3 regions of the Mesorhizobium sp. RCAM 05099 genome follow, and region 3 is predicted to be linked to each of the others. Evidence: predicted binding sites of a transcription regulator. Region 3 holds the regulator's gene; each other region holds the start of a gene.
What was found. Region 3 encodes LexA, which represses DNA repair genes until DNA is damaged. Its sites were predicted from a motif close to TGTTCNNNNTGTGTTCNG; they were not measured.
Positions count from the first base shown of each region.

Region 1: the regulator LexA is predicted to act here: its motif matches at 4,944-4,961, upstream of recA (recombinase RecA).
Region 2: the regulator LexA is predicted to act here: its motif matches at 4,310-4,327, upstream of AC56QQ_RS24750 (PA0069 family radical SAM protein).

Region 1 covers NZ_CM185035.1:4,169,500-4,179,133, forward strand. The annotation lists gene AC56QQ_RS20680 (NADP-dependent isocitrate dehydrogenase) at 1-158, shown strand, start outside; gene AC56QQ_RS20685 (glutathione S-transferase family protein) at 171-797, shown strand; gene alaS (alanine--tRNA ligase) at 845-3,511, opposite strand; gene recA (recombinase RecA) at 3,789-4,886, opposite strand; gene AC56QQ_RS20700 (carbohydrate kinase family protein) at 5,167-6,111, shown strand; gene AC56QQ_RS20705 (pseudouridine-5'-phosphate glycosidase) at 6,187-7,104, shown strand; gene AC56QQ_RS20710 (TfoX/Sxy family protein) at 7,116-7,439, opposite strand; gene AC56QQ_RS20715 (GFA family protein) at 7,530-8,027, shown strand; gene sufA (Fe-S cluster assembly scaffold SufA) at 8,060-8,440, opposite strand; gene AC56QQ_RS20725 (SUF system Fe-S cluster assembly protein) at 8,550-8,942, opposite strand; gene AC56QQ_RS20730 (cysteine desulfurase) at 8,948-9,634, opposite strand, start outside.
Region 2 covers NZ_CM185035.1:4,977,311-4,986,944, reverse strand. The annotation lists gene AC56QQ_RS24775 (F0F1 ATP synthase subunit A) at 1-611, shown strand, start outside; gene AC56QQ_RS24770 (F0F1 ATP synthase subunit C) at 681-905, shown strand; gene AC56QQ_RS24765 (F0F1 ATP synthase subunit B) at 984-1,583, shown strand; gene AC56QQ_RS24760 (F0F1 ATP synthase subunit B) at 1,594-2,085, shown strand; gene rnhB (ribonuclease HII) at 2,233-2,928, opposite strand; gene AC56QQ_RS24750 (PA0069 family radical SAM protein) at 3,081-4,235, opposite strand; gene AC56QQ_RS24745 (glycosyltransferase) at 4,386-4,913, shown strand; gene AC56QQ_RS24740 (hypothetical protein) at 5,058-6,032, shown strand; gene AC56QQ_RS24735 (GFA family protein) at 6,040-6,462, opposite strand; gene moaB (molybdenum cofactor biosynthesis protein B) at 6,604-7,158, opposite strand; gene AC56QQ_RS24725 (4-(cytidine 5'-diphospho)-2-C-methyl-D-erythritol kinase) at 7,145-8,065, opposite strand; gene AC56QQ_RS24720 (hypothetical protein) at 8,071-8,256, opposite strand; gene AC56QQ_RS24715 (S49 family peptidase) at 8,397-9,257, opposite strand; gene AC56QQ_RS24710 (tRNA1(Val) (adenine(37)-N6)-methyltransferase) at 9,337-9,634, opposite strand, start outside.
Region 3 covers NZ_CM185035.1:3,692,753-3,702,386, reverse strand. The annotation lists gene AC56QQ_RS18120 (AMP-binding protein) at 1-1,315, shown strand, start outside; gene kynA (tryptophan 2,3-dioxygenase) at 1,312-2,148, shown strand; gene kynU (kynureninase) at 2,153-3,400, opposite strand; gene AC56QQ_RS18105 (GntR family transcriptional regulator) at 3,562-4,296, shown strand; gene lexA (transcriptional repressor LexA) at 4,678-5,418, shown strand; gene AC56QQ_RS18095 (ComEC/Rec2 family competence protein) at 5,412-7,556, opposite strand; gene gltX (glutamate--tRNA ligase) at 7,658-9,082, shown strand; gene gltA (citrate synthase) at 9,266-9,634, shown strand, end outside.

The DNA.
Region 1 (9,634 bases), 480 kb from region 3:
GCTTTGCCGAGACGCTGGAAAAAGTCTGCATCCAGACCGTCGAGTCCGGCTTCATGACCAAGGATCTGTCGCTGCTGATCGGCCCCGACCAGCCCTGGCTCTCGACCACCGGTTTCCTCGACAAGATCGACGAGAATTTGCAAAAGGCGATGGCCTGACAGTCAGGCAAGATGGGCAAGCCCATCGTCTACGGGGCGGACTACAGCGTCTATGTGCGCATCGTCCGCCTCGTGCTCGCGGAAAAAGGCATCGACTACGAGCTCGTGCCGGTCGATGTCTTTGCCGCCGGGGGCATTCCCGCCTGGTATTTCGAGCATCATCCGTTCGGCCGCATCCCGGCCTTCGAGCATGACGGTTTCCGCCTTTACGAGACGAGCGCGATTGCCAGATATGTCGACGAGGCGTTCGACGGCCCGGTACTGCAGCCGAAAGACCCGCGCGCACGCGCAACGATGAACCAGATCATCGGCATGCTCGACGCCTATGCCTACCGATCCATGGTCTGGGATGTCGCCGTCGAGCGGCTGGAGAAACAGGCGCCCGACGAGGCCCTGATCGCCGGCGGGCTTTCACGGGCGAGCACGGCGCTGCAGGCTCTCTCCTCGCTGAAAGCGTCGGGCCCATGGTTGCTGGGCAATGAGCTGACGCTGGCCGACCTGCATGCGGCGTCGATCATCGCCTATTTCGTCAAGGTCCCGGACGGGCAAAAGCTGCTGGCCGAATTTCCCGAGATCCAGGCCTGGTGGAACCGCATCGCGGCACGGCCAGGCTTTGCCCGCACTGAGAAGGCTGACTGACAGCAAAGGCCCGGTGGTTGGGCCCTTGCTATCTGATCACAATCTGATCACGCGGCTTCGAGGGCAGCTTTCACTGCCGCGATCGCATCGGCGGCCTTGGAAGCATCCGGGCCGCCGGCCTGGGCCATGTCTGGCCGGCCACCGCCGCCCTGCCCGCCGAGTGCGGCGGAGGCCACGCGCACCAGATCGACGGCGCTGAAGCGGCCGACAAGATCATCGGTGACAGCGACCACGACACTCGCCTTGTTGTCCTCGCCGGCGCCGACGAAGACCACGACGCCGGAGCCGAGAGACGACTTGCCGGCATCAGCCAACGGCTTCAAATCCTTCGGCGAGACGCCGGAAACCGCCTTGCCGAGGAAACCGACGCCCGCCACCGTCTCGTTCTCCGACGGAGCGCCCGCCGCGGCACCGCCGCCCAGCGCCAGCTTCTTGCGCGCCTCGGTCAGTTCTTTTTCGAGCTTCTTGCGCTCGTCGAGCAGCGCCTCGACACGCGCCGGCACGTCGGCCGGCGAGATCTTCAGCGTTGCGGCGACGGTCTTCAGCCGCCTGTCCTGCTCGTCGAGATGCTTGCGTGCGGCCTCGCCGGTCAATGCCTCGATGCGGCGCACGCCGGCGGCAACCGCGCTGTCCGACACGACACGCACCAGACCGATATCGCCGGTCGCCCTGACATGCGTGCCACCGCAGAGTTCGACCGAATAGGGCCGGTTCGCCTTGGCGCCATGCAAGCCGGTGCCCATCGACACCACACGCACTTCATCGCCGTACTTCTCGCCAAACAGCGCCATGGCGCCTTCGGCGATGGCGTCGTCGACCGACATCAGGCGCGTCGACACCGGGCTGTTCTGCACGACGATCTCGTTGGCCATGCGCTCGACCTCTTCGAGCTCCTCGGGCGAGATTGGCTTGTTGTGCGAAATGTCGAAGCGCAGGCGTTCCGGCGCGACCAACGAGCCCTTCTGCGCGACATGGCTGCCCAGCACCTCGCGCAGCGCCTCGTGGATCAGATGCGTCGCAGAATGGTTCGCGCGCAGCCTGGTGCGGCGCGCATGGTCGACTTTCAACTCGACGGCCGCGCCGGTCTTGACCGTACCGCTGGCCACCTTGCCGATATGGACGAACAGCCCATCAGCCTTCTTCTGCGTATCGGAGATATCGATCGAGAAGCCTTCGCCCGAAATGACACCGGTGTCGCCCATCTGGCCACCGGACTCGCCATAGAACGGCGTCTGGTTGACGACCACGGCAACCGCCTCGCCCTTGCTGGCGCTGTCGACGGTCTTGCCGTCCCTGACAAGCGCCTGGATGAGGCCTTCCGCTTGCTCGGTCTCGTAGCCGAGGAATTCGGTGGCGCCGGCCTGCTCGCGCACCGGGAACCAGACCCTCTCGGTGGCCGCGTCGCCGGAGCCTGCCCAATGAGCGCGCGCCTCGGCCCTCTGCCGCTCCATCGCATCGGTAAAGCCGGCAAGATTGACCGAGATGTTGCGCTGGCGCAGCGCATCCTGCGTCAGATCGAGCGGGAATCCGTACGTGTCGTAGAGCTTGAAGGCCGTTTCGCCATCCAGCATGTCGCCGGGATGCAGCTTTTCCGTAGCCTCCGAAAGCAAGCCGAGGCCGCGCACCAGCGTTTTGCGGAACCTGGTTTCCTCGAGCTTCAGCGTCTCGGTGATCAACTGTTCGCCGCGCACCAGTTCCGGATAGGCCTGGCCCATCTCGCGCACCAGCGCCGGCACCAGGCGCCACATCAGCGGATCACGGGAGCCAAGCAACTGCGCATGGCGCATGGCGCGTCGCATGATGCGGCGCAGGACATAGCCACGGCCTTCGTTCGACGGCAGCACGCCATCGGCCACCAGGAAGGAGGACGAGCGCAGATGGTCCGCGATGACGCGAAACGACGCGACGGTTTCCTTGTCGGGGCCATGCCCGATCGCCGACGACGCCGCGTCGATCAGGTGACGGAACAGATCGGTTTCAAAGACGCTTTCCACCCCCTGAAGAATCGACGCCATGCGCTCCAGGCCCATGCCGGTGTCGATCGACGGGCGCGGGAGGTCGATGCGCTCCTCCTTCGTCACCTGTTCATACTGCATGAACACCAGGTTCCAGAATTCGAGGAAACGATCACCGTCCTCCTCCGGACTGCCGGGAGGGCCGCCCCAGATGTGCTCGCCCCGGTCAATGAAGATTTCCGAGCACGGCCCGCACGGTCCGGTGTCGCCCATCGCCCAGAAATTATCCGAGGTCGCAATGCGAATGATGCGATCGTCGGAAAAACCGGCGATCTTCTTCCAGAAGCCGGCTGCCTCGTCGTCCGTATGATAGACGGTGACCAGCAGCTTGTCCTTGTTCAGCCCGAATTCCTTGGTGATCAGGTTCCAGGCAAGCTCGATCGCACGCTCCTTGAAGTAGTCGCCGAAGGAGAAATTGCCGAGCATCTCGAAGAAGGTCAGATGGCGCGCGGTATAGCCGACATTGTCGAGGTCGTTGTGCTTGCCGCCGGCGCGAACGCTCTTCTGGGCGGTCGAGGCGCGCGAATAAGGCCGCTTCTCAAGGCCGGTGAAGACGTTCTTGAATTGCACCATGCCGGCGTTGGTGAACATCAGCGTCGGATCGTTGCGCGGCACCAGCGGGCTCGACGCGACGATCTCGTGACCCTCCTTGTGGAAGTAGTCGAGAAATGTCGACCGGATCTCGTTCACGCCACTCATGAATGCTGCCTTTTCGAGAGAACCGCCGGCCAGCCGGCGGAAAATGGGCTCTTGCGTCCTGGAAGATAGACTTGGCCTTTTAGCGATCGCACCGCACCCTGTCCAGAAACACGGAATTGGTCCAAATCATGGTCTTTGCCGACTGTCCGGACCGGCCTGCCTCACCGCCAAAACGCAAAACCGCCGACCCAGGGCCGGCGGTTCGAAACGCATTGATACGCAAACTCAAACTGGGGTACGCGAACTCAGGCTGAAGCCCTGACGGACCATACTCGTCCTACATCGCGCCGGCTTCATCCTCGAAACCGTCGTCACCGCCTTCGGAGCCACCATTCTCGAGGAATTTCTCGGCGATCAGCCCGGCATTCTGCCTGAGCGCCAGTTCGATCTCGCGCGCCGTGTCGGGATTGTCGCGCAGGAACAGTTTTGCATTCTCGCGACCCTGGCCGAGACGTTGCGAATTGTAGGAGAACCAGGCACCCGACTTCTCGACCACACCGGCCTTGACGCCAAGATCGACCAGTTCGCCGGTCTTGGACACGCCCTCGCCATACATGATGTCGAACTCGACCACCTTGAAGGGCGGCGCCAGCTTGTTCTTGACCACCTTGACGCGGGTCTGGTTGCCGACGACCTCGTCGCGGTCCTTGACCGAGCCGATGCGGCGGATGTCGAGGCGCACCGAAGCATAGAATTTCAGCGCGTTGCCGCCGGTCGTGGTCTCGGGCGAACCGAACATGACGCCGATCTTCATGCGGATCTGGTTGATGAAGATGACCATGGTGTTGGAGCGCGAGATCGATGCCGTCAGCTTGCGCAGCGCCTGGCTCATCAGCCGGGCCTGCAGGCCGGGCAGCGAATCGCCCATCTCGCCTTCGATTTCAGCGCGAGGCGTCAGCGCCGCGACCGAATCGACCACCAGCACGTCAATCGCGCCGGAGCGCACCAGCGTGTCGCAGATTTCCAGCGCCTGCTCACCGGTGTCGGGCTGCGAGATCAGAAGGTTCTCGAGATCGACGCCAAGCTTGCGCGCATAGACCGGGTCAAGCGCATGCTCGGCATCGACGAAGGCGCAGATGCCGCCCTTCTTCTGGGCTTCCGCCACAGTGTGGAGGGCGAGCGTCGTCTTGCCCGAGCTTTCCGGCCCGTAGATCTCGATGATGCGGCCGCGCGGCAGGCCACCGACGCCAAGCGCGATGTCGAGGCCAAGCGAGCCGGTCGGCACCGTTTCGATCTCGACGACCTGCTCGTTCGCGCCGAGCCGCATGATCGAGCCCTTGCCGAAAGCCCGCTCGATTTGCGACAGCGCCGCATCCAGAGCCTTTGATTTGTCCACCGCTTTGTCCTCTACCAGCCGCAAAGAATTCTGAGCCATGATACATCACCCCTTGGTCGTCAATGAAGGCCGGACAATCCGTAATCCCTGTCATTTTGTACCTTTTTTGTTCTCGTTTGGCAAGGGGCTTCAAATATCTGAAAAACAATCAAAATTCGGATTTGTTCTTTTTTCGTCCCAGAACCCGAGCAGGAATGCATCCCACATTGGGCCAGACAGCTTGGCCGTTTCGATCCGCCGAATCGTTGCCTTGCATGCGAAACTCCGTCACGCAGCCTAGCGCTTGTGCGGGTGGAATAACAAAGGTCATATCGCCGGCATGGTGAAATCTCCAAGAATTCTGGCGGTGGGCGGTGCCCATATCGACCGGCGCGGCCAGGTTTCGGGCGCTTACGTGCCCGCCGCCTCCAATCCGGGCACGATGCGCGAGGATGTCGGCGGCGGCGTCTTCAACGCGTTGCGCAGTCTGGTGCGGCGCGGGGTCTCGGCCTCGCTGCTGTCGGTGCGTGGTGGCGATGCCGCCGCCGATACCGTCGCGCGAGCCATCGCGGAAGCAGGCATTGCCGACCTGTCCGCCGTGTTCCTTGATCGGACGACGCCGAGCTACACGGCGCTGATCGACCGCGAGGGCGAACTGATCGTCGGCTTCGCCGACATGGCGCTCTATGAGTTGGCGTTTCCCAAGCAGATTCGTCGTTCCAAGGTGCGGGAGGTGATCGCCGCCGCCGATGCCATTCTGTGCGACGCCAATCTGCCTTCGGCGGCACTGGAGCGGCTGGTTTTGCTTGCCGCCGGCAAGCCCGTGTTCGCCATTGCCATTTCGCCGGCCAAGATCGTGCGTTTGAAATCGGTCCTCGGCCATCTGGCCGTCGTCTTCATGAACCAGCGCGAAGCCGTCGCCTTGGCTGGCCTGGACGGTACGGCGTCCGGGCAAGATATCGTTGATGGCCTGAAACGCGCCGGCCTCGACAGCGCGGTGGTGACGGCGGGCGGCGGCCCGGTGCTGGGTTTCGACCGGGATGGCACCTTTGCCGTCATGCCGCCCGCTCCCAGGAAGGTGGCGGATGTTACCGGCGCCGGCGATGCGCTGGCGGGCGCAACCGTTGCCGCCCTGCTGCGTGGCATGCCCCTGCGCGCGGCACTGCGCGAGGGTGTCGCCGCGGCGACGCTGGCCATCGAAAGCGCCGACGCCGTTCCCGATTTCACCGCGGCGACCTTCTCCGAGGCGCTGGCCCTTGTGCCGGATGCGCAGGAAGTGGCATGAGACCGGCAAATTCATAGTGCCGGAGTGCCGCTCGCGCGTCCCGATGGATCGCCGCACTCCGGGTTGGAGATCAAGATGACGCCAGAGACCGCCCGCCCCTTCATCGACATCCATGCGCCGGTGGCGCAAGCCTTGGCTGCCGGGCGGCCGGTGGTGGCGCTGGAAAGCACCATCATCACCCACGGCATGCCCTACCCCGACAATGGCGCCATGGCGGCGGACGTCGAAAAGATCATCACCGATGGCGGCGCCGTGCCAGCGACGATCGCCGTGGTTGCCGGCCGCATCAAGATCGGGCTTTCGGACGGTGAGCGCGAATCGCTCGCCATGACGGGTGACGCCATGAAGCTGTCGCGCGCCGACCTCGGCTTTGCGGTCGCGCAAGGGCGCACCGGCGGCACCACGGTCGCCGCCACGATGATCGCGGCGCATATGGTCGGCATCAAGGTGTTCGCCACCGGCGGCATCGGCGGCGTGCATAAGGGCGGCGAAAAGAGTTTTGACATTTCCGCCGATCTCGACGAGCTGGCGCGCACGCCGGTCATCGTCGTATCGGCCGGCGCCAAGGCCATCCTCGACATCGAAAAGACGCTTGAAGTGCTGGAGACGCGCGGCGTGCCGGTGGTCGGCCATGGCTGCGAGACGATGCCAGCCTTCTGGTCGCGGCATTCGCCGTTCCGCGCGCCGTTGACCTTGTACAAGCCGGAAGACATCGCGCATTTCTACCAGACGCGGCAGGCGCTCGGGCTCGGCGGCGGCATGCTGATTGCCAATCCGGTGCCGGAAAACCACGAAATCCCGGCCGAGGAGATGGCCTTCTATATCGAAGCCGCGCAGAAGGCAGCCGAGGCTCTCAACGTGACTGGCAAGGCGGTGACGCCATTCCTGCTGTCGAAGATCCTCGAACTGACCGGCGGCAGGAGCCTCAAGACCAACATCGCCCTGGTCGAAAACAATGCAAGACTGGCGGCTAAGATCGCCAGGGCATTGTAGTTTCCACGCAGCTACTTGCCGGCGCGCCGTCCCGCCTCATGGGCGCGGCGTGCCCACACCGCCATCTCGTCCGGATCGTCGAACGCGCTGTCGGGAATGCTCCAGTAGGGCATGGAGACCAGCTTGCCGTGCCGCGATCCGGTATAGGTCCATTGCTTGCAACCGGCGGCTTCGAAGGCGGGCGCGCTTTGCTCGTCCGCCTTCAGCATCAATTCGCCGCGCAGCACGATGGCGACGATGACGCCGTCGAAATAGATGCCCTTGCCGCCGAACAATTTGCGGATGCTGACCGGGCCAAGGCCTTCGAAAAGTTCGGCTATGCGTTCATTGTCCATGCCGCGATCATGACATCGGCATCTGGCATTGTCATCGCCGCAACCAAAACCATGCTGACAGGTTGAGAACGAAATTCGTCGGAGTTTTTCATGCCGCTTCTGCTCAAAGGGTCCTGCCGGTGCAACGCCGTGCGTTTCGAGGTCGAGAGCCACACACCGGTGCCGTTCATGCTCTGCTACTGCTCGATCTGCCGCAAGCAACAGGGTGGTGGCGGCTTCGCCATCAATCTCGGCGCCGACTACGAAACGCTGAAAATTACCGGCAAGCGCAATCTTGGCGTTTATCGAGCCGAGATCGAGGATGACGAGCATTCGCAATGCGAAGTCTCGTCAGGCGAGCGGAATTTCTGCAGGAAATGCGGATCGGCACTGTGGCTCTACGATCCGACCTGGCCGGAGCTGGTCCATCCCTTCGCCTCGGCGATCGACAGCGACTTGCCGAAGCCTCCGAGCAAGGTGCATCTGATGCTGAAGTACAAGGCGAACTGGGTCGAGCCTGATATCGGCAAGGGCGACAAAACATTCGACGTCTACCCGGAGGAATCGATCGCCGACTGGCACAAGCGAATGAAGATGTGGGTGGATTAGCATCCTTCTCCCCGTTTGCGGGGGAGGAATACTCAGGCCGACGCCCGCGCCTCTGCCAGCGCTTTCAAGTCAGCCGGCTTCAACTCGACGGATTCGCCGCAGCCGCAGGCCGAACTCTGGTTCGGGTTGTGGAAGGTGAAACCGGTGCGCAGCGTCGTCTGCTCGAAGTCCATCTCGGTGCCGAACAGGAAAAGCGCTGCTTCAGGCGCGACATACACATGGGCGCCGTCGCGCTCGATATGGTCGTCCTTGGTGTTGGGCTCGGTCACCAGATCGACCGTGTATTCCATGCCGGCGCAGCCGCCCTTCTTGATGCCGAGGCGTATGCCATGCGCGTTGTCGCGGGTGGCGACGATCTCGCGCACCCGGTCGGCGGCCTTTTCGGTCATCGTGATGACGGCGAAGCGTCCCATTTTTTCTCTCTCCATTCCATGCAGGTTCAAGGCCTGCCGAATGATTCCTCACCTAAAATGGTGAAGTTTTATCACTGGCGCAAGGGCACCAACCTTTGTCGGCTCGACGCTAGTACCAACCGACCGCCACCTGTGCCTCTTCCGACATGCGGTCGGGCGACCAGGGCGGGTCGAAGGTCATGTTGACCTCGACGCCGGAAACACCTTCGACGGCGCCGACGGCGTTTTCGACCCAGCCCGGCATTTCGCCAGCGACAGGGCAGCCGGGCGCGGTCAGCGTCATGTCGATCTTGACCGAGCGGTCGTCCTCGATGTCGATCTTGTAGATGAGGCCGAGCTCGTAGATGTCGGCCGGGATTTCCGGATCGTAGACGGTCTTCAGCGCCGAGACGATGTCGTCGGTCAGCCGCGCCAATTCGTCGGCGGGAATGGCCGAAGCGGAAACCAGCGGATTGATGGCCGCTTCCGGTACGGTCTCGGTGGTATGGCTAGCGTCGTCCATGATCGTCACCCGAAGAACTTTCGCGCTTTTTCGAGCGCTTCTGCCAAAGCGTCGACTTCGGCCCTTGTATTATACATCCCGAACGATGCCCTGCATGTGGAGGTTACGCCAAAACGTTTCAACAGCGGCTGGGCGCAATGGGTGCCCGCGCGGACCGCTACTCCCTGCCGATCTATCACCATCGACACGTCATGGGCATGAATGCCCTGCAACTCGAAGGAAATGATCGCCCCCTTGCCCGGTGCGTCGCCGAAGATGCGCAGCGAATTGATGGCGCGCAGCCGCTCGTGGGCATAGGTCTTGAGGTCTTCCTCGTGCGCGGCGATGCGCTCGCGACCGACCTTTTCCATATAGTCGAGTGCCGCGCCCAGCCCGATGGCCTGCACGATTGGCGGCGTGCCGGCCTCGAAGCGGTGCGGTGGCTCGTTATAGGTGACGATGTCTTCCGTCACTTCCTCGATCATCTCGCCACCGCCCATGAACGGTCGCATGCCCAGGAGAATGTCCTTCTTGCCACAGAGCACGCCGATGCCGGACGGACCGTAGACCTTGTGGCCAGTGAAGACGAAGAAATCGCAATCGAGATCCTGCACGTCGATCGGCATGTGCACGGCGCTCTGGCTGCCGTCGACGAGTACGGGAATTCCACGCGAATGCGCAATGCGCACGATCTCCTTGATCGGCGTCACCGT
Region 2 (9,634 bases), 1.3 Mb from region 3:
CGACGTCGAGCCGCAGCCTTGTTCCCGGCCGGCTTCAGTCGATCTCCGAAATGGCCTATGAGTTCGTCGGCAACATGTTGCGCGATGCCGCCGGCACGCAAGGCATGAAGTTCTTCCCGTTCGTGTTCTCGCTGTTCATGTTCGTGCTGGTCGCCAACCTGCTTGGCCTGTTCCCGTATTTCTTCACCGTCACCAGCCATATCATCGTCACCTTCGGCCTCGCCGCCCTGGTGATCGGAACCGTGGTCGTCTACGGCTTCATGAAGCATGGTCTCGGTTTCCTGAAACTGTTCGTGCCGCATGGCGTGCCGGTGTTCCTGCTGCCGCTGGTGGTGCTGATCGAGGTGATCTCCTTCGTGTCGCGCCCGGTCAGCCTCTCGGTTCGTTTGTTCGCCAACATGCTCGCCGGCCACATCACGCTGAAGGTGTTCTCGGGGTTCGTCGTCAGCCTGAGCGCGCTGGGCGCGGTCGGCGTGGCGGGCTCGGTCCTGCCGCTTGCAATGGCGGTGGCGCTGACCGCTCTGGAATTGCTGGTCGCCTTCTTGCAGGCCTACGTCTTTGCCGTCTTGACCTGCATGTATCTCAACGACGCCCTGCATCCCGGGCATTAATCCAAGAGTTTCCGGCATTGGCGCCGGATGGAATCGCAACGGAATTTTAGATCCAAAGGAGTTGAACAAATGGACGCAGAAGCAGCAAAGTACATCGGCGCCGGCATCGCTTGCCTGGGCATGGGTGGCGCGGGCATTGGCCTCGGCAACATCTTCGGCAGCTACCTCGCGGGCGCTCTGCGCAACCCGTCGGCTGCTGATGGCCAGTTCGGCCGTCTGATCTTCGGCTTCGCCGTGACCGAAGCTCTGGGCATCTTCTCGCTTCTCATCGCGCTTCTGGCCCTGTTCGGCTGAGCCCCTCTTTGGCTAAGCCATGAGAAGATTGGACAGGCCAGCCGCGAAAGCGGCGGGCCTGAATTTCGGGGATAGTCCATGTTCGTGACATCTGCCTTCGCGCAAGAGTCCGCGCCTGCCGCCGATACCAGCCACGCTGCTACGGAAGGCGACACGCATTCCGGCACCAGCGTGCCTGCTGAAGCGCACGGCACGTTTCCGCCATTCGATCCTGCGACGTTTCCGTCGCAGCTTCTGTGGTTGGCGATCACTTTCGGGCTGTTCTATCTCTTCCTGAAGCGGGTGGTGATGCCGCGTGTTGGGGGCATCATCGATGTCCGCAACGATCGCATCACACAGGATCTCGACCAAGCAGCCAAGTTGAAGGGCGAGGCCGACGCCGCTGTTGCTGCCTACGAGCAGGAACTGGCGGAAGCCAAGACCAATGCCAACGCGATCGGCCAGCAGGCCAACGATGCGGCCAAGGCCGAAGCCGAGACCGCACGCAAGAAGGTCGAGGCCGCGCTTGACCAGAAGCTTGGCGAGGCCGAGGCGCGCATCGCTTCCATCAAGGCCAATGCCATGAAGGAAGTCGGCACCATTGCCGAGGACACCGCTTCGGCGATCGTCGAGGCACTGGTCGGCGGCAAGGCCAGCAAGGCCGAGATCGCGGCCGCGGTCAAATCCGTGGCCGGGTGAGGAGCGCATCATGGACGCCACATCTCTCGCAACACTTTGGGCAACGGTAGCCCTCGTCATCTTCCTGGGCGTTGCCGTCTACATCAAGGTGCCAGGCCTGATCGCCAAGGCGCTCGACGCCCGCGCCGCCAGGATCAGCAATGAGCTTGATGAAGCGCGCCGGCTGCGCGAGGAGGCCCAGCAACTGCTTGGCCAGTATCAGCGCAAGCGCAAGGAAGCCGAGCAGGAAGCCGCCGACATCGTCGCGGCTGCCAAGCGCGAAGCCGACATGCTTGCCGCGGATGCGCACAAGAAGACCGAGGATTATGTTGCCCGGCGTACAGCCCTTGCCGAGCAGAAGATCGGTCAGGCAGAGCGTGACGCGATCGCTGAAGTCCGCGCCAGCGCCGTCGACATCGCTGTCGAGGCTGCGCGCACCCTGCTGGCCGGCAAGATCGACGCCAAGGCCGGTGCCGACCTCTTCAAGGCATCGCTTGCGGATGTGAAGTCGAAGCTGAACTGAGCCTGTTGTTCAAGCAAGGATCGAAGCCGCCCGGGAAACCTGGCGGCTTTTTTGTTGTTGCGGAAATGATCTCCCCCTCGAGGGCGGGAATGATCTCCCCCTCGAGGAAAGAGATTACCCGCTCAGCCGTTTCGCCGATCCCTTAATTCAATCAAGTCCGGCCAGGCTCTCTTCTTCCGCCACCTCAACGCCGCCCAGCCTGAACGGCGCGAAGGACACGCGGTGCAACCGTGCGACAGGCCCGTGCGCCTCGATTGCCGTGCGGTGGCGGACCGTGGCGTAGCCCATGTGGACCTCGAAACCGTAGCGATCGTGATGGTTGCCGCAACCGCACATCATTCTGTCCCGCATCACCTTGGCGACGATCGAGGCGGCAGCGATCGATTGCGACCGCTGGTCGCCCTTGATCAGCGCCCGCCCCGCGCAAGGCAGGCCTGGCGGCACGTCGCGCCCGTCGGCGAGCGCGAGCTTCGGCTGAACAGGCAGGCCGACCAGCGCACGGCGCATGGCCTCCAGGCTGGCCTTGAGGATGTTGCTGCCGTCGATGCCCTCGGCGCTGATGGACGCCATCGAAACGCCCAGCGCGGAACCAAGAATTCGCAGGAACAGCGCCTCGCGCTGCAAGTGGCTGAGGCGCTTGGAATCGTCGAGCCCGTCTGGAATGTTGGCGGGGTCTAGCACCACCGCCGCGGCGACGACTGGCCCAGCTAGGGGGCCGCGACCGGCCTCATCCATCCCGGCCACCGGCCACAGACCGTCGGCCATCGCCTTCGTCTCGAAGGAGAAGTCGGGCTTCTCGACGATTTCAAAGAGAAGCGGAGAATCGGAACGCGCGCGAGCCATGTTGCGGCGAGGTTCGCATCGGCTCCGATTCTCCGCAAGTCCCTCCGGGTCGGGTGGGGCGCCGGACCGGGAGGGCACCGTCTGCAGGCCGGGGCAGGCCGGACGGGATTCTTGTGCTGCGACAGATCAAACCACCGCAGTGAATTGACCTCTCAAAGCAGCGTCAGCTGCAGCTGGTCCTTTCCGGCGGAAACGAACTGGTCGGTCCGAAGCGCACGCCGTTCGACATTGAGGCCGAGCCGCTTGGCGGTGATCTCGAAACGCCGGCCTATCTGCCAGGCGTAGGGACCGGCACCCTTCATGCGCTTGCCCCATTCCGAATCGTAATCCTTGCCATCACGCATCGAACGGATCAGCGACATCACGTGGCGGTAGCGGTCGGGATAGTGGCGCAGCAGCCAGTCCTTGAAGATCGGACTCACCTCCAGCGGCAGGCGCAGGATGACATAACCCGCCTCGCGCGCGCCGGCCGCGCGTGCCGAATCGAGGATGCGTTCCATCTCGGGGTCGGTCAGGCCGGGGATGATCGGCGCCACCATCACCGAAGCCGGAATGCCGGCATCCGAAAGCTGCCGGATAGCCTCCAGCCGCTTGGTCGGCGTCGATGCGCGTGGCTCCATCGTTCTGGCCAGCATGCGGTCGAGCGTCGTCACCGACAGCGCCACCTTGGCCAGCCCGCGCTCGGCCATGCGCGAAAGAATATCGATGTCGCGCGTCACCAAGGCGGACTTGGTGACGATGCCGACCGGATGGCCGCGTGCTTCCAGCACCTCGAGGATCTCGCGCATGATCCGGTATTGCTTCTCGATCGGCTGGTAGGGGTCGGTGTTGGTGCCGATGGCGATGGTGCGTGGCTGATAGCCGTCCTTCGACAGCTCCTTGTCGAGCAAGCGCGCCGCATCCGGCTTGGCGAACAACTTGGATTCGAAATCGAGACCCGGCGACAGGCCCATGAAACTGTGTGTCGGCCGGGCAAAGCAATAGACGCAGCCGTGCTCGCAGCCGCGATAGGGGTTGATGGAACGGTCGAAGGAAATGTCGGGCGATTCGTTGCGGGTGATGATGGTGCGAGGCTTCTCGACCTGCACTTCGGTCTTGAAGGGCGGCAGTTCCTCCAGCGAATTCCAGCCGTCATCGAAGACATGCCGGCTGACCGGCTCGAATCGCCCGGAAGGATTGATGCCCGCCGACCTGCCGCGATTGCGGTCCGGACGGACACGCACGCCGCTCTGCTCGATCATTGCATTGGCCATCTCGGCTCTTCCTGCCCCGAAAGCTGCAATGTCGGCGCGCACGATCTGTTCCATTTTCGCCCGCTCCCAGGGACTGTCCATGTTGTGTCGAATCGCTCGGTTCATGAAATTATTCCTATTTTGCCGATGAGAACAAAGCAAGAACTTTTTATGGTGCAGCGCAAGAACTGGCGCTCTGCGCCGCTTTCCGCTATTCGGCTAATGATGCTCAGCGTTCTCATAGAAACCCGAAATGACGAGGAGGCTCTCGCCCGCACGCTCGCCTCGCTGATTGGCGGCGCGGTCGAGGGCGTGGTGCGCGAAGTCATCGTCTGCGACACGGGTTCGACCGACCAGACGCATCGTGTCGCCGAGCATGCCGGCTGCCACTATGTCGCGAGCGGCGGTGTTGTTGCGGGCATCCGGCAAGCCAAGGGTGAATGGCTGTTGCTGCTGGAGCCCGGTGCGCGGCTGGTGGAGGGCTGGATCGACGAGGTCGTTGCCCACACGGCCAGGCAAACCATGGCGGCGCGGTTCTCGCGGGTGCGGGCCAGCCGCATGCCGTTCCTGGCGAGGGTCTTTTCGGGAAATCGCGCTTTGGCCGAGGGACTGGTGATCAGCAAACAGCAGGCCGCCGCCGCGGCGAAGAATGCCGGCAGCGCCGAGGCCATCGCGCGTGGCCGCGCGACAAAGCGGCTCGACGCCGAGATCTGGGTGGCGTCGCCGAAGCAAGAGCACCGCTCCCCGATCTGATTTTTGCAGTTGCTCTCTCCATTGTGCATTGCACAAAAGCTGACGCGGGATTAGCTTCCTGTAGAGGCGGGTGAATTTGGTTTGGGTCATGCCGAGGGCCGAGCGCCGATGCGTATCAGTGCCGCTCTCATAGCCGAGGATCCGATGAACCTTTCGACATCAGACAAATCTGGTGCTGCCAGTCTCGAGGCAATCGCGCGCAATGGCAGCCTGCTGCGCCGCATCGCCGTGCGCATTCCGACCTATTTGACGGATCTGCGCGAAAACCCCGCCTGGTTGCCGATGTTCGTTTTGGCCCGCACCATGCCTGGGCGCCGGATGCACTGGCTGGGCGCAAGGCGCGCCCATCCGGCCGAAAATGCCGGGGATACAATGTTCGCCGGCATCGAGCGCGCCGCGGTGGTCGAAGCGCTGCGCTGCGACGGGCTGTTTTCAGGCCTGGTCCTGCCGCCGGCGATTCACGAAGAGATCGCGGATTTCGCCCAGCGCACGCCTTGTTTCGGTAATTTCGATCGCCGTCTCGAATTCATGCCGGGTGAACATGCCGAGGCCGAGAAGCGCTTTGGCCGCTCGCTGCTCAGCGGCCATTATTTCGAACGCACACTCGACTGCGGTGCAGCGCTCGCCATCCAGCGCGATCCGCTGCTTCTCGATATCGCCGCGCATTATCTCGGCGGCCAGGCAAAACTGATCACGACGCGCGTCTGGTGGAGCTTTCCGACCGGCGAGGCCTCGGACGCCGACAAGAACCTTGCCTCGCTGGGCAAGTACCATTTCGACCTCGACGATTGGCGCATGCTGAAATTCTTCTTCTATCTCAAGCCCGTCGACGCCGACACCGGTCCGCATGTCTATGTCAGGGGCAGCCACAACCGCCGCGCCCTCAAGCATCAGCTCACCTTGCTGGTGGGGCATCCCGCGCAGGAGGTTCTGGATGTCTATGGCGAGCAGAGCCCGGTGACGCTGACCGGCGAAGCGGGCCTCGGCTTCGTCGAGGATCCGTTCGGTTTCCACATGGGCACAGTGCCGGCGCGCACGCCGCGGCTGATGATGGAAGTCGGCTTCGGCGTATCGCCGCCGTCACGCCGGCGGTTTCATGGGGAACCTGTCATCCGCTGAACGAGAACTATTCGAAGCTCATCTCGACAGGCATCCAGCGCGAGCGGCGCCTGGCTTGTCGCTGCGCTTTGCTTTCCGTGTCGAAATCCACCGGGATCGGCTGCTGGCTGAACCGTTCTTGGTCGTCCAGCGCGTTGATGATGACAATCGCTCTGGCGTCGGCGTCTGCGGTGATCGCGGCGACATAGACGCCGCACTCCCGGCAGATCAAATAGTCGGCCGTCCTCAGCCCAAACCGGTATCGGTGCAATCGCATTTCGTCCTTGACCGAGATGATCAGCCTGCCGTCCGGGTCGGCAACGGCGCGCGAACCATGTTTGACGCAGAACGAGCATTGGCAGGCGCGAACTTCGATCTGTGATGGGTCGAGCCCGGTTGAAAATCCAAGGCGTATGTTGCCGCAGTGGCATCCGCCAGTATGCATGGTCATCGTATCTGCCTTGTCGTGAACGGCGATGATCGCCTTCAGGCAAGATACTTTTCCAGGGTCCGGTGCGGAATGGCGTTTCGAAGGCGCCGGTAGCGTTCTGCCTGGCAATCGCGACGCGAAACCGGTGCTTTGCCTCGGCTTTTACGGAGCCGATTTTCCGCGCCGCAGATGCTCGTCGAGGCGCGGCATGATCTCGACGAAGTTGCACGGCATGTGCCGGTAATCGAGTTGCGCTTTCAGGATGCCGTCCCAGGCGTCCTTGCAGGCGCCGGGCGAGCCCGGCAGCACAAAGACGAAGGTGGCGTTGACGACGCCGCCGGTGGCCCGGCTCTGGATCGTCGAGGTGCCGATCTTGTCGTAGGAGATGCGGTGGAACACTTCCGAAAAGCCATCCATGCGCTTTTCGAAGATCGGCTCCAGCGCTTCCGGCGTTACGTCGCGCCCGGTGAACCCGGTGCCGCCGGTGGTGATCACGACATCGATCGCCTCGTCCTTCGACCAGCCGAGCACCTTGTCGCGGATTTTTTCGCGGTCATCGGTGACGATATCGCGGGCGGCAAGCCTATGGCCGGCTTCAGTGATGCGGTCGACCAGCACCTGGCCGGATTTATCGTCGGCAAGGCCGCGTGTGTCCGAAACGGTCAGCACCGCGATGCGCACGGGAATGAAGGAACGGCTCTCGTCAATTCTGGCCATCAGCTCCCTCCGATGCGATGCTGCGCGTCGCCGCGACGAACCAGTCGGGCTGACGGGTGCGGATCTCGGCGGCCGCGCGCTTGGCGACATTGCCGGTCTCGAACAGGCCGAAGCATGTCGCGCCCGATCCGGACATTCGCGAAAAACCCGATCCAGCCTTGTTCAGCCAGGAAAGCGCCCTGCCTATGGCGGGCTGTATGGCAAGGGCTGCCGGCTCGAGATCGTTGCGGGTGACCTCCAGCCAGTTGCGTAGGCTGTGAAAATCGATGATGCGCGGCAGCGGCGGCAGGCCTTCATTGTCGCGCCGCGACAGCGCGTTGAATATTGCGGCCGTCGAGACCGGCGTGCCTGGATTGACCAGCACCAGCCCCAGTGTCGAAAAATCCGGTACCATCGACAGCTCGTCGCCAATGCCGCGCGCGACCAGCGGCTTTGCCGCCAGGCACATCGGCACGTCGGCGCCAAGCGAGAGGCCGATCCGCGCCAGTTCGGCGCCATCGATGTCCAGGACCCAGGTCTCCGCCAGCCCGCGCAGAACCGCTGCCGCGTCGCTCGAGCCGCCGCCGACGCCGGAGGCGACCGGCAGGTTCTTTTCGAGCCGGATGGCGACCGGCGGGGTTCTCTGCGGCCCGGCCGCCCTGCGCAGGGCATCACGCGCCTTGAGCACCAGATTGCTGGCGTCGAGAGGAACCGTCGGCGCGTAGCGGCCGGACACGGTGAAATCATCGCTATCGGCGAGCGCGATCTCGACCCGGTCGCCAAAACGCGTGAACACCGCCAGGCTCTCGATCAGATGATAACCGTCCGGGCGCCTGCCTGTGACATGCAGGGCAAGATTGATCTTGGCATGCGCAGGCCAAGCGCGTGCACCGATGACGGTGTCCGCAGCGTCTGATGTATGCGGGATGATGCTCAGTCCTTGGCCAGCCGGTATTCGCCGGTCTTCGGATCCTTCACCAGCGTTCCCATCGTGCCGTTCGCCGCCTGCTTTTCGGTGCGTCGCACCTTGGCCGTCACGCGTTCGGCTTCCCGCACGAAGGTGCGGTAGCCGAAATAGGCGGCGACGCCAACGACGGTGAAGAAAATGATCTGCGGCATGTCAAAACTCCTCCCACGCTGGGCCGGCAAAGGCGGCCGGTCGGGTCGGTTGATGCATGTCGCCCAAAAGTGGATCCGATTTTGGGAAAACGACATGCATAAGACTTCGAGCACTCATGCTAGACGGTTTTGCTCGGTTTTCAAAGCCCGAAGCGAGCCCACAGCGCGCGCTCTTCCGCCGCATCGATGACGCCGCTGGCGGCAGCCGCGGCAATATCGGGCGCCGAAAAGCCCTTGCTCGAGCCAAACAGACCGAAGCGGCTGAGGAAACCGCGCGGCGCCGTGATCAGCCTGAGCTGGGTTTTCGATCCGAAACGGGTTTTCAGCACCGTGCGCATGTCGCCGAGCGCATCGACCAGGCCGAGTTCGAGCCCCTTCTTGCCGGTCCAGAACAGGCCGGTGAACAGGTCCGGATCGTCTTTCAACTTCGAGCCGCGCCGCTCCTTGACGAGATCGATGAACGTGTCGTGCACCTCGAGCTGCAGCGCCTTCAGGCGCTCGACGTCTTCCTTCTTCTCAGGCTTGAATGGATCGAGCACGGCCTTGTTCTGGCCGGCGGTGTGGACACGGCGCTCGACACCGATCTTCTTCATCAGTTCCGGGAAACCGAACGAGGCCGAGACCACGCCGATCGATCCGACGATCGACGATGGATCGGCGAAAATCTCGTCGCCGGCGGCCGCGATCATGTAACCGCCCGATGCCGCGACGTCCTCGACGAAGACCAGTACCTTTTTGTTCTTTTCCGTCGCCAGGTCGCGGATACGCTTGAAGATCAGCCGCGACTGCACCGGCGAACCTCCCGGCGAGTTGATCGAGACGGCAACCGCCGGCGCGTCGAAGGAAAATGCCTTCTCGATGAGGCCGGCGGTGGAGGCCAGCGACAGGTTCTGCCGGAACTGGCCGCCCGACATGATCGTCCCGTGCAGCCGGATGACCGGAATGGTGACGACGGTGGAGCGCCAGGATTTCGGCAGCAGGCGGTTGAAAAGACGTTTCACGATGGCGCGGTCTCCGGTCGATGGGTTGCAGGCATGTAGGGATTCCCCGGCCAACGGCAATGTGGCGGCCAAGAATAGCTCAGTCTCCGAACAGCGAGGCGAGACCGTTGGCAATCATTTCGCTGCGCTCGTCAGGGCCGTGGCCCGATTGCGCATGAAGCATCAGGGGAGGGCGGATGGCGAGTCTTCCACGCGCTCCGAGCGTTGCCCGCACGACGATGCGGATCGCTACGGCGTCGGGGCGAGGATGCACGGCGAGCAGTTCGGCATCGCCGAAACGGCCAGCGAGGGCGTCGAGAACGGCACCGAGTTGTTCGGGCCGCGCAATGACGGCAAGCCCGCCGCGCGGCCTGACCACCGCCGCGGCACTTCGGATC
Region 3 (9,634 bases):
TTGCTGGCTGGCAGCCACCAAGGTCGGCGCCGTGGTCGTCAACACCATGCCGATGCTGCGCGCCGGCGAGCTTGCCAAGATCGTCGACAAGGCGGAAATCACCATCGCGCTCTGCGATACCAGGCTGATGGACGAGATGGCCGCCTGCGCCAAGGATAGTGCGTTCCTCAGACAAGTCATCGGCTTCGACGGCACCGCCAACCATGACGCCGAACTCGATCGCGCGGCCCTCGACAAGCCGGTTACCTTCACCGCCGTCAGCACCGGCCGCGACGACGTCGCCCTGCTCGGCTTCACCTCGGGCACGACCGGCGTGCCGAAGGCGACGATGCATTTCCACCGCGACCTGTTGATCATCGCCGACGCCTACGCCCGCGAGATTCTCCAGGTGACGCCGGACGACATCTTTGTCGGCTCGCCGCCGCTCGCCTTCACCTTCGGCCTTGGCGGGCTCGCCATCTTCCCGCTGCGCTTCGGCGCGGCGGCAACGCTGCTCGAGCAGGCAACGCCGCCCAACATGATCCACATCATCGAGACCTACAAAGCAACCATCTCCTTCACCGCGCCGACCGCCTACCGCGCGATGCTGAAGGCCATGGATGAGGGTGCCGACTTGTCATCGCTGCGCGTCGCCGTTTCGGCCGGCGAGACGTTGCCAGCTCCGGTTTTCGAAGAGTGGACGCGAAAGACCGGCAAGCCGATCCTCGACGGTATCGGGGCCACCGAAATGCTGCATATCTTCATCTCCAACCGCTTCGACGACATGAAGCCGGCGTCGACCGGCAAGCCCGTGGGTGGCTACGAGGCGCGCATCGTCGACGAAGAGATGCGCGAGGTGCCGCGCGGCGCGACTGGCAGATTGGCGGTACGCGGGCCGACCGGCTGCCGCTACATGGCCGATATCAGGCAGAAGGACTATGTGCGCGACGGCTGGAACCTCACCGGCGACACTTTCACCCAGGATGAGGACGGCTTCTTCCATTTCGCCGCGCGCTCCGACGACATGATCATCAGCGCCGGCTACAACATTGCCGGGCCCGAGGTCGAGGCGGCGTTGCTGTCGCATCCTGATGTCGCCGAATGCGCGGTGATCGGCGCCGAGGATGCCGAACGCGGCCAGATCGTCGAGGCGCATGTCGTGCTGGTGCAAGGCGTGGCGCCCGATGCCTTGACCACCAAGCGCCTGCAGGACCATGTCAAGGCAACGATCGCCCCCTACAAATACCCGCGATCGGTGAAGTTCATCGCCGCCTTGCCCAAGACCCTGACCGGCAAGATCCAGCGCTTCCGGCTGCGCACGGAGAAAATCAATTGAGCGAGCCATACGATCCGGCGTCCGAAGGCGCACAGATGTCGTTCACGGAACGCATGTCCTACAGCGACTATCTGCACCTGGAGAAGGTGCTCGACGCGCAGACGCCGTTGTCGTCCGCGCATGACGAGATGCTGTTCATCATCCAGCACCAGACCTCGGAATTATGGATGAAGCTCGCGCTTCACGAGCTCGGTGCCGCGATCCGCTCCATCCGTGCGGACCGTCTCGAGCCGAGCTTCAAAATGCTGTCGCGCGTCGCCCGTATTTTCGAGCAGTTGAACAACGCCTGGGACGTGCTGAGGACGATGACGCCCAGCGAATACACCGAGTTCCGTGACGCGCTCGGCCAGTCCTCTGGCTTCCAGTCCTGGCAAAATCGCGCCATCGAATTCACGGCCGGCAACCGCAACCCGGCCATGCTCGGTCCGCACAAGCACCGGCCGGACCTCAGCCGGAAGCTGGAGGCTATCCTGGCCGAGCCATCGCTCTACGACGAAGCGCTGCTGCTCTTGGCGCGCAATGGATTCGACATCGGCGCCGACGCCAGGCGCACGGACTGGCGTGAGACACGCACCGAGAATGAAGAGGTTCTGGTGGCCTGGCAGACCGTCTACCGCGACCCGCAGCGCTACTGGATGTTCTATGAGCTGGCCGAAAAACTGGTCGACTTCGAGGATTATTTCCGCCGCTGGCGCTTCAACCACGTCACGACAGTCGAGCGCATCATCGGCATGAAGCGCGGCACCGGCGGCACGTCGGGCGCGTCCTATCTGAAGAAGATGCTGGAGGTCGTCCTGTTTCCGGAGCTCTGGACGGTTCGCACCCGGCTCTGACTTCTCAAGTAACGGCCGTTTTGACCGCGAAGCGAGCATCCTGCCAAGCGCCGGTGCGCAGGATATCTTCCAGCACCTCGACCGCCTGCCAGACATCCTTGTAGCCCACATAGAGCGGCGTGAAGCCGAAGCGGATGGTCGACGGCGCGCGGAAATCGCCGATCACGCCACGCTCGATCAACGCCCGCATCACCTGGTAGCCATGCGGATGAACGAACGACACCTGGCTGCCCCGCTCATTGCCATTGCGCGGACTTTCGAGTTCGAGGCCGTAGGCGCCGCATCTGGCTTCGACGAGCTGGATGAACAGCTCGGTCAACGCAATGCTTTTCTTGCGCACCGCCGCCATGTCGACCTCGTCCCAGAGGTCCAGCGCGCCCTTGAGCGCCCGCATCGACAATACCGGCTGCGTGCCGCACAGGAACCGGCGGATGCCGACGCCAGCCGCATAGCCCTGTTCGAAGGCGAAAGGCCGCGCATGGCCCCACCAGCCGCTGAGCGGCTGGCGGACATCGCCATGGTGGCGCTTTGCGGCATAGATGAAGGCCGGCGAGCCCGGGCCGCCATTGAGGTACTTGTAAGTGCAGCCGACAGCGAAATCGGCATTGGCGCCGTCGAGCTCGACCGGCAAGGCACCCGCCGTGTGGCAAAGGTCCCAGACGATCAGCGCGCCGGCTTGATGGGCCTTGCGCGTCAGCGCCGCCATGTCGCGCAACTGGCCGGATTTGTAGTTGACGTGGTTGACCAGGATGACGGCGACGCGCTCATCGATCAGCTCTTCGATGGTTGGCGCATCGACGCCCTCGAGCCGCAGCACAGTGCCCGGTCGCGTCGATGCCACGCCTTCGGCCATATAGAGGTCCGTTGGAAAGCTGTCGCCCTCGGCGACGATGACCGACCGGTCTGGCCGCATGCCAAGCGCCGCGTGAAGCACCTTGTAGATGTTGATCGAGGTCGTATCGCAGACCACCGTCTGGCCAGCCGCGGCGCCAATCAGGCGTCCGAGCTGGTCGCCGAGCGCGACCGGCATGTCGAACCAGCCGGCGGTGTTCCAGGCACGGATGAGGTCCTGCGCCCATTCTTGTGTCGCGGCCTTCTGGATCTCGTTGAAGACGGCCGGTGAAGCGGCACCCAGCGAATTGCCGTCGAGATAGATCACCCCTTCCGGCAAGACGAAGCGATTGCGCATGGAGCGCAGCGGATCCGCGGCATCCAATGCCTCGATTGTTGCGAGATCGGGAATTGCATTCATGATCGATTGTCCTCCGCGCACACGCGCGCCCAGATGAACACGACAGGTGAAATCGGCCGGCCGATCATGCGCAGTCTGCCGGATTGTGTCAAACATTATATATAATTTACACCACAGAAGATTTTCATATATAATTGATGCGCTGTGCGCGGATGGCAACGATGTTGGATGATGGACACTCGAAGACTGAAGCGGCCTACAGGCTGCTGCGCCGCGATATCCTCACGACCCGCCTGAGACCCGGCGCGCCGCTCAAGCTCAGCACGCTGCGCAATAGCTATGGCATCGGCTGGACACCGTTGCGCGAAGCGCTGTCGCGACTGGAGGCGGAGCGCCTGGTGACTTCCATCAGCAATCGCGGCTTCGCCGTCGCTCCGGTCTCGCGCGCCGAACTCGAAGATCTGTCACGCGCCCGGTTGGTGATTGAGCTGCCTCTGCTCCAGGAATCGATCGAGAAGGGCGGCCATGAATGGGAAGATGCCGTCGTCACGGCCCACTACCGGCTGTCGCGCTGCAAGACCGCGGTTGATGACCCTTCAGATGAAGTGGTCGACGGATGGGATGAAAAGCACGAGGCCTTCCACGCGGCGCTGCTCAGCGCGGCAACATCCCCCTGGCTGCTCAACTTCCAGTCCACCATCGCGGATCAGTTGCGTCGCCATCACCGCTTCCTGGGCCTTGCGCCAACGTTGCGGGCGGCCACCGGCCAGTTGCATGGCTATGAGGAGGCCATGGAGGCGTTGCGACGGGCTGTCGCGATCGAACATCACACTGCGCTCATGGAAGCAGCGCTGGATCGTGACATCGAACGCGCGAAAGCGCTGATGACGGTGCACATCGGCTATACGCTGCATGTCTATGTCCATGCCGGTGACGGCAGCCCAAACAGGCAATGAGGTAGACGAACTGAGGCAAAAGCCGATATAGGAATTTCTTGGGCAAAAGTTGGCGTTTTGGCTTCGTTTCGTTCACGGCGGGCGAACGACTGGTGAAAGTGAAAAAGCAGCTTCCCGACGTCTCTGGGCGACTGAGGCCAAGCCTCGGCACACGCTGGTCCACAGGCCGTTAACCATAACAATTTCAACGTGTGCAAGTGCACTGTGGCGGCGGCCGGCCGGGGATCACGGCCCGCTGCCAAGCGCCAAATAATTTCAGCCGTCTTAACAAATTCACTAAACTTTAAACGGTTGCGGAACACAACTGGAACAGATAGTGTTTGTTCTGGGTTTGTTTTTCGATTCTGGTTCAAACCTTCGTTCAATGCCTCGGGGGCCGCCATGCTGACGCGCAAGCAACATGAACTGCTGATGTTCATCCATGAACGGCTCAAGGAAAGCGGCATTCCGCCCTCCTTCGACGAAATGAAGGAAGCGCTCGATCTCGCTTCAAAATCCGGAATTCATCGACTGATCACGGCGCTCGAGGAACGTGGCTTCATTCGCCGGCTGCCGAACCGGGCGCGCGCCCTGGAAGTGCTGCGGCTGCCCGATTCGATCGCGCCCGGCCTCAACGCGGCGCGCAAATTCTCTCCAAGCGTCATCCAGGGCAGCCTCGGTCAAGGCGGCGGCCTTGGCCGGCAGATCAAGCCGGCGTCTTCACGCATGCCCTCGGCCGGCAATGACGACGACGTGGTCTCCGCGGTGTCGATCCCGGTGATGGGTCGCATCGCCGCCGGCGTGCCGATCGACGCCATCCAGCATCAGACGCATTCGATCTCGGTGCCGCCGGACATGATCATGGGTGGCGAACACTATGCCCTGGAGGTCAAGGGCGACTCGATGATCGAGGCCGGCATCTTCGATGGCGATACGGTCATCATCCGCAATGCCGATACCGCAAGTCCGGGCGAGATCATCGTGGCACTGGTGGACGACGAGGAGGCGACGCTGAAGCGGTTTCGCCGCAAGGGTGCCTCGATTGCCCTCGAAGCCGCCAATCCGGCCTACGAAACACGCATTTTCGGACCGGACAGGGTCAAGGTGCAAGGCAAGCTCGTTGGGCTGATCAGGCGCTACTGATCAGTGCTGGTGACCGCCTTTTCAGGGTTGCGATAGGGCGGCAGGCCCCTCGCCTCGCGTGAGAATTTGCGCTGGGTGTGCCAAGGTCGATATGGCCTGTTCACAGCGAAGCTGACCGTTGCTGGCATGATTGCCGATCGACGATCGAAGAAGACGGCCGCACTGCCTTTGCGGGCGAGTTGCCGCTTGGTGATGACCAGAACCAGCGGATTGTGACAGGGATCATAAGCTGTCGCGTCATTGATGACGATCAGTTCCGCGAAGCCGCAGGCCTTCCACGCGTCCTTGCGATCCTCGACTTGCGCAATGATAGCGCCAGACGGGTGCCTTGCGAGACATACGCCGGCGGTGCAGTAGAAAGGCGCTCCCAGCGGCAGTTCGGCGGAATCCGCGATGTCGAATTGTCCGTCTCCCTTGTCGAACACCTCCGGCACGACGACGGTTTCGGATGCCAGTGCGCGTTTCCAGTTGTCGACGGTGAATTCGTTCGGACGCGCCCGGCTGACCGCGAGTTCGCCGCCGCCGATCGGCAGCGCCACCAGCCTCGCGTCCTCCGAGATCAGCACATCCGGCGCGCGCGTATCCGAAACGGTCAACAGGCCGGCAAGCGCGAATGGCAGTGCCAGGAGCCGCAGCCATGTCGTCGCCATCGTCGCAATGACTAGGGCGATCGCCACCAGCAGCACGGATTGCTGTGAAATCAGCCCGACGGCATCGATCGGTGAGCGTTCCGAGATCCACGCCGACAAGACGATCATCGCGGTCAGGCCTTTGCCCATCACATAGAGGAAGGGACCATCGACGCCGAACGGCATCGCCAGCGCGCTGAGAACGGCGAAAGGCATCACAACCAGCGAGACGATCGGCATGACGGCCAGATTGGCGAACGGGCTGAGCGGCGAAACGCGCTGGAAATGCCAGATGGCGAAGAGCGCCGTCGCGCTGCCGGCGATGATGGAGGTCATGGCAAGGCCACCCATCGCCAGCAGGAATTTTCGCGTCAGGAAACTGGGCAATGACCGCTTTGGCGGCGGCGGTCTCGTCTTTCCCGCACGATGATCCGACCAGCCGGCATAGGCACCGACCAGCGCCATGTGCAGTCCGGAAATGGAAATGATGTGATAGATGCCGGTCCGCCGCATCGCTTCGTTGATTTCATCGGGAATGCCGGCGCGCACGCCGACGATCAGCGCAGCGGCGATTTCACCTTCGGCGCCACCGACGCTGCCCCTGATATGGTCTGCAATGGCTTCGCGGGCATTCTCTACCGCCGAGGAAAGACGGGCCGCCAGCGGCATGTCGTCGTTATCGGCTGTGACGATCCTTGGATTGCCAAGGAAGAAGCCGCTGCCGCCTATTCCGGAGAAATAGCTGTCGAAAGAAAAGTCGTAGCTGTTCGGGCGCACCGGGCCGGTTGGCGGCAACAACTTGGCGTAACCCGATATCAGGGAGCCGGCGGTCGTTTCGGCCGGTATCTTGCGTGCCGAAAGCCGAACGCGTTCCGGCATATAGCGTAATTTCGGCCGTGCGGTCGACGTCACGTCGATGGTCAGCCGAATGCGGCCGCTCTCCATCTGGTCGAGCGAGACGACGCGGCCGGTGACTTGCGTCGAGATCTCCGAGCCCAGCATCTGAGTTCCGGCCCGCCACGTCTCGACCTTGCCGGCAAGAAAGCCCAGCGCGCACAACAATGCTGCCATGAAGCACAGATGGGTCATCGGCCAGGGACGCGAGACAAGCGCACAGAGCCCCGCGAGGGCGACAACCGCGACGGGTTTTGCAAAGTCAGGCTCCGTCGCCAGGGAAAAGTAGCCGACCGCTCCGCCAGCCAGGCAGACCGGCACCAGCAGGAAGGCAATGCCTCGGTCAAGTTCGAGGTCCGCCGCCACTGCCGCGCTATGGCGCAGGCGAGGCAGCGAAACCCGACGGAATTGCCGGTGCAGGCGCAGGATCGCGCCGGCTTCTGCAACCGGAACGGGATTGGAGACATCCGCCTGTAACGGATGGTCTCCGGGGCTCGGCACGAGGGGCAATGACGATGGCAGCGAGGTCGGCGGAGGCGTCGCAAACAGGGACCGTTCGCTGACGCCAATGGCGGCGTCCTCGCCCTGATCCGAGCCCCAGCCTCGTCCAGCCATCGGGTCTGCCCCTTGCGCCCTCGACACCCTATGCTACATGAACGCGCAACGCGCGAAAGTCCGCGCATCCACACCCGCTTCAGCCGTTTCCCGAGAGTTCCATGCCCGACAAGGTCGTCACCCGTTTTGCCCCCTCGCCCACTGGCTTCCTGCATATTGGCGGAGCCCGCACGGCGCTGTTCAACTGGCTGTATGCAAAGCACACCAGCGGCATCATGCTGCTGCGCATCGAAGACACCGACAGGGAGCGTTCGACCGACGCTGCGACCGCAGCCATTCTCGACGGGCTTTCCTGGCTCGGTCTGACCTGGGACGGCGAGCCGGTGTCGCAGTTCGAGCGCGCGCCGCGCCACCGCGAGGTGGCTGAAGAACTCGTGCGCATGGGCAAGGCCTACTACAGCTACGAGACACCTGCCGAGTTGGAGGCGATGCGGGAGGCCGCACGCGCCAAGGGCCTGCCGCCGCGCTACAATGGCCAGTGGCGCGACCGCGCCCCGTCCGAGGCGCCCGCGGGCGTCAAGGGCGCCATCCGCATCAAGGCGCCTACCGAGGGCGAGACGGTGGTGCACGACCGCGTTCAGGGCGAGGTGCGTTTTCCCAACAAGGACCTCGACGATTTCATCATCCTGCGCTCGGACGGCAATCCGACCTACATGCACGCTGTCGTCGTCGACGACCACGACATGGGTGTCACGCACATCATCCGTGGCGACGATCACTTGACCAACGCCGCCCGGCAGACGGTCATCTATCGCGCGATGGGCTGGGACGTGCCGTCGATGTCGCACATCCCGCTGATCCACGGCGCCGATGGCGCCAAGCTGTCGAAGCGGCACGGCGCGCTCGGCGTCGAGGCGTATCGCGCCATGGGCTATCTGCCGGAGGCGCTGCTCAACTATCTGGCGCGCCTCGGCTGGAGCCACGGCGACGACGAGATCATGTCGATCAAGGACATGATCTCCTGGTTCGACATCGGCGACGTCAACAAAGGCGCTGCCCGCTTCGATTTCGCCAAGCTGGAGGCGTTGAACGGCGTCCACATGCGGCGCATGAGCGATGCCGAGCTGTTCGACATCTTCATCGCCACCTTGCCCTATCTCGAGGGTGGCCCGGCCATGGCCCCGCGCCTCGACGACAGGAACAAGGCCCAGTTGCTGGCAGCACTTCCAGGCTTGAAGGAGCGCGCCAAGACGCTGGTCGAGCTTGTCGATGGCGCCGCCTTCCTGTTTGCCACCCGACCGCTGCCGATCGACGACAAGGCGGCACTATTGCTCAATGACGATGCCCGCAAAATCCTGCGCGGGGCCCACGAAGCCTTGAGCGCTGTTTCAGGTGACTGGACGGCCGCCGCGGCTGAGGCAGCAATCCGCGACTACGCGCAGGCCGGCGGCCATAAACTCGGTGCCGTGGCCCAGCCCTTGCGCGCCGCGCTGACCGGCAAAAGCACCTCGCCGGGTGTGTTCGACGTGCTTGCGGTGCTGGGGCGCGAGGAAAGTCTGGCGCGCATAGCCGATCAAATCGATTAGCAGCAAACTGGCCCAAGAAGATTGGCATTGAAAGGGGCGTTTCGCAGTGCAACATTAGGCCTTGGCCCAATCTGGCACGCACCTCCTGAAATGCGGTGGCGAATACGCGCATTGTGGTGATTTCGACGTGTCGCCTTGCACAATTTGCCTTTGCCGGCATGAGGAAACAAGAAGGAGTTTGCAATGACCGAAGCTGCGACAAAACTGGAATTTGGCGGCACGACCCAGGAGGCCACGGCAAAGCTCGAATTCGCAGGCAAGACCCATGAGTTCAAGGTGCGAAGTGGCTCGGTCGGGCCTGATGTCATCGACATCGCCTCGCTCTACAGCACCACTGGCGCCTTCACCTACGATCCTGGCTTCACCTCGACCGCGAGCTGCGAGTCCGAAATTACCTTCATCGACGGCGACGCCGGTATCCTCCTGCACCGCGGCTACCCGATCGACCAGCTGGCCGAGCACGGCGATTTCCTCGAGGTCTGCTATCTCCTGCTCTACGGTGAATTGCCGACCAAGGCGCAGAAAGACGATTTCGATTACCGCGTGACGCGC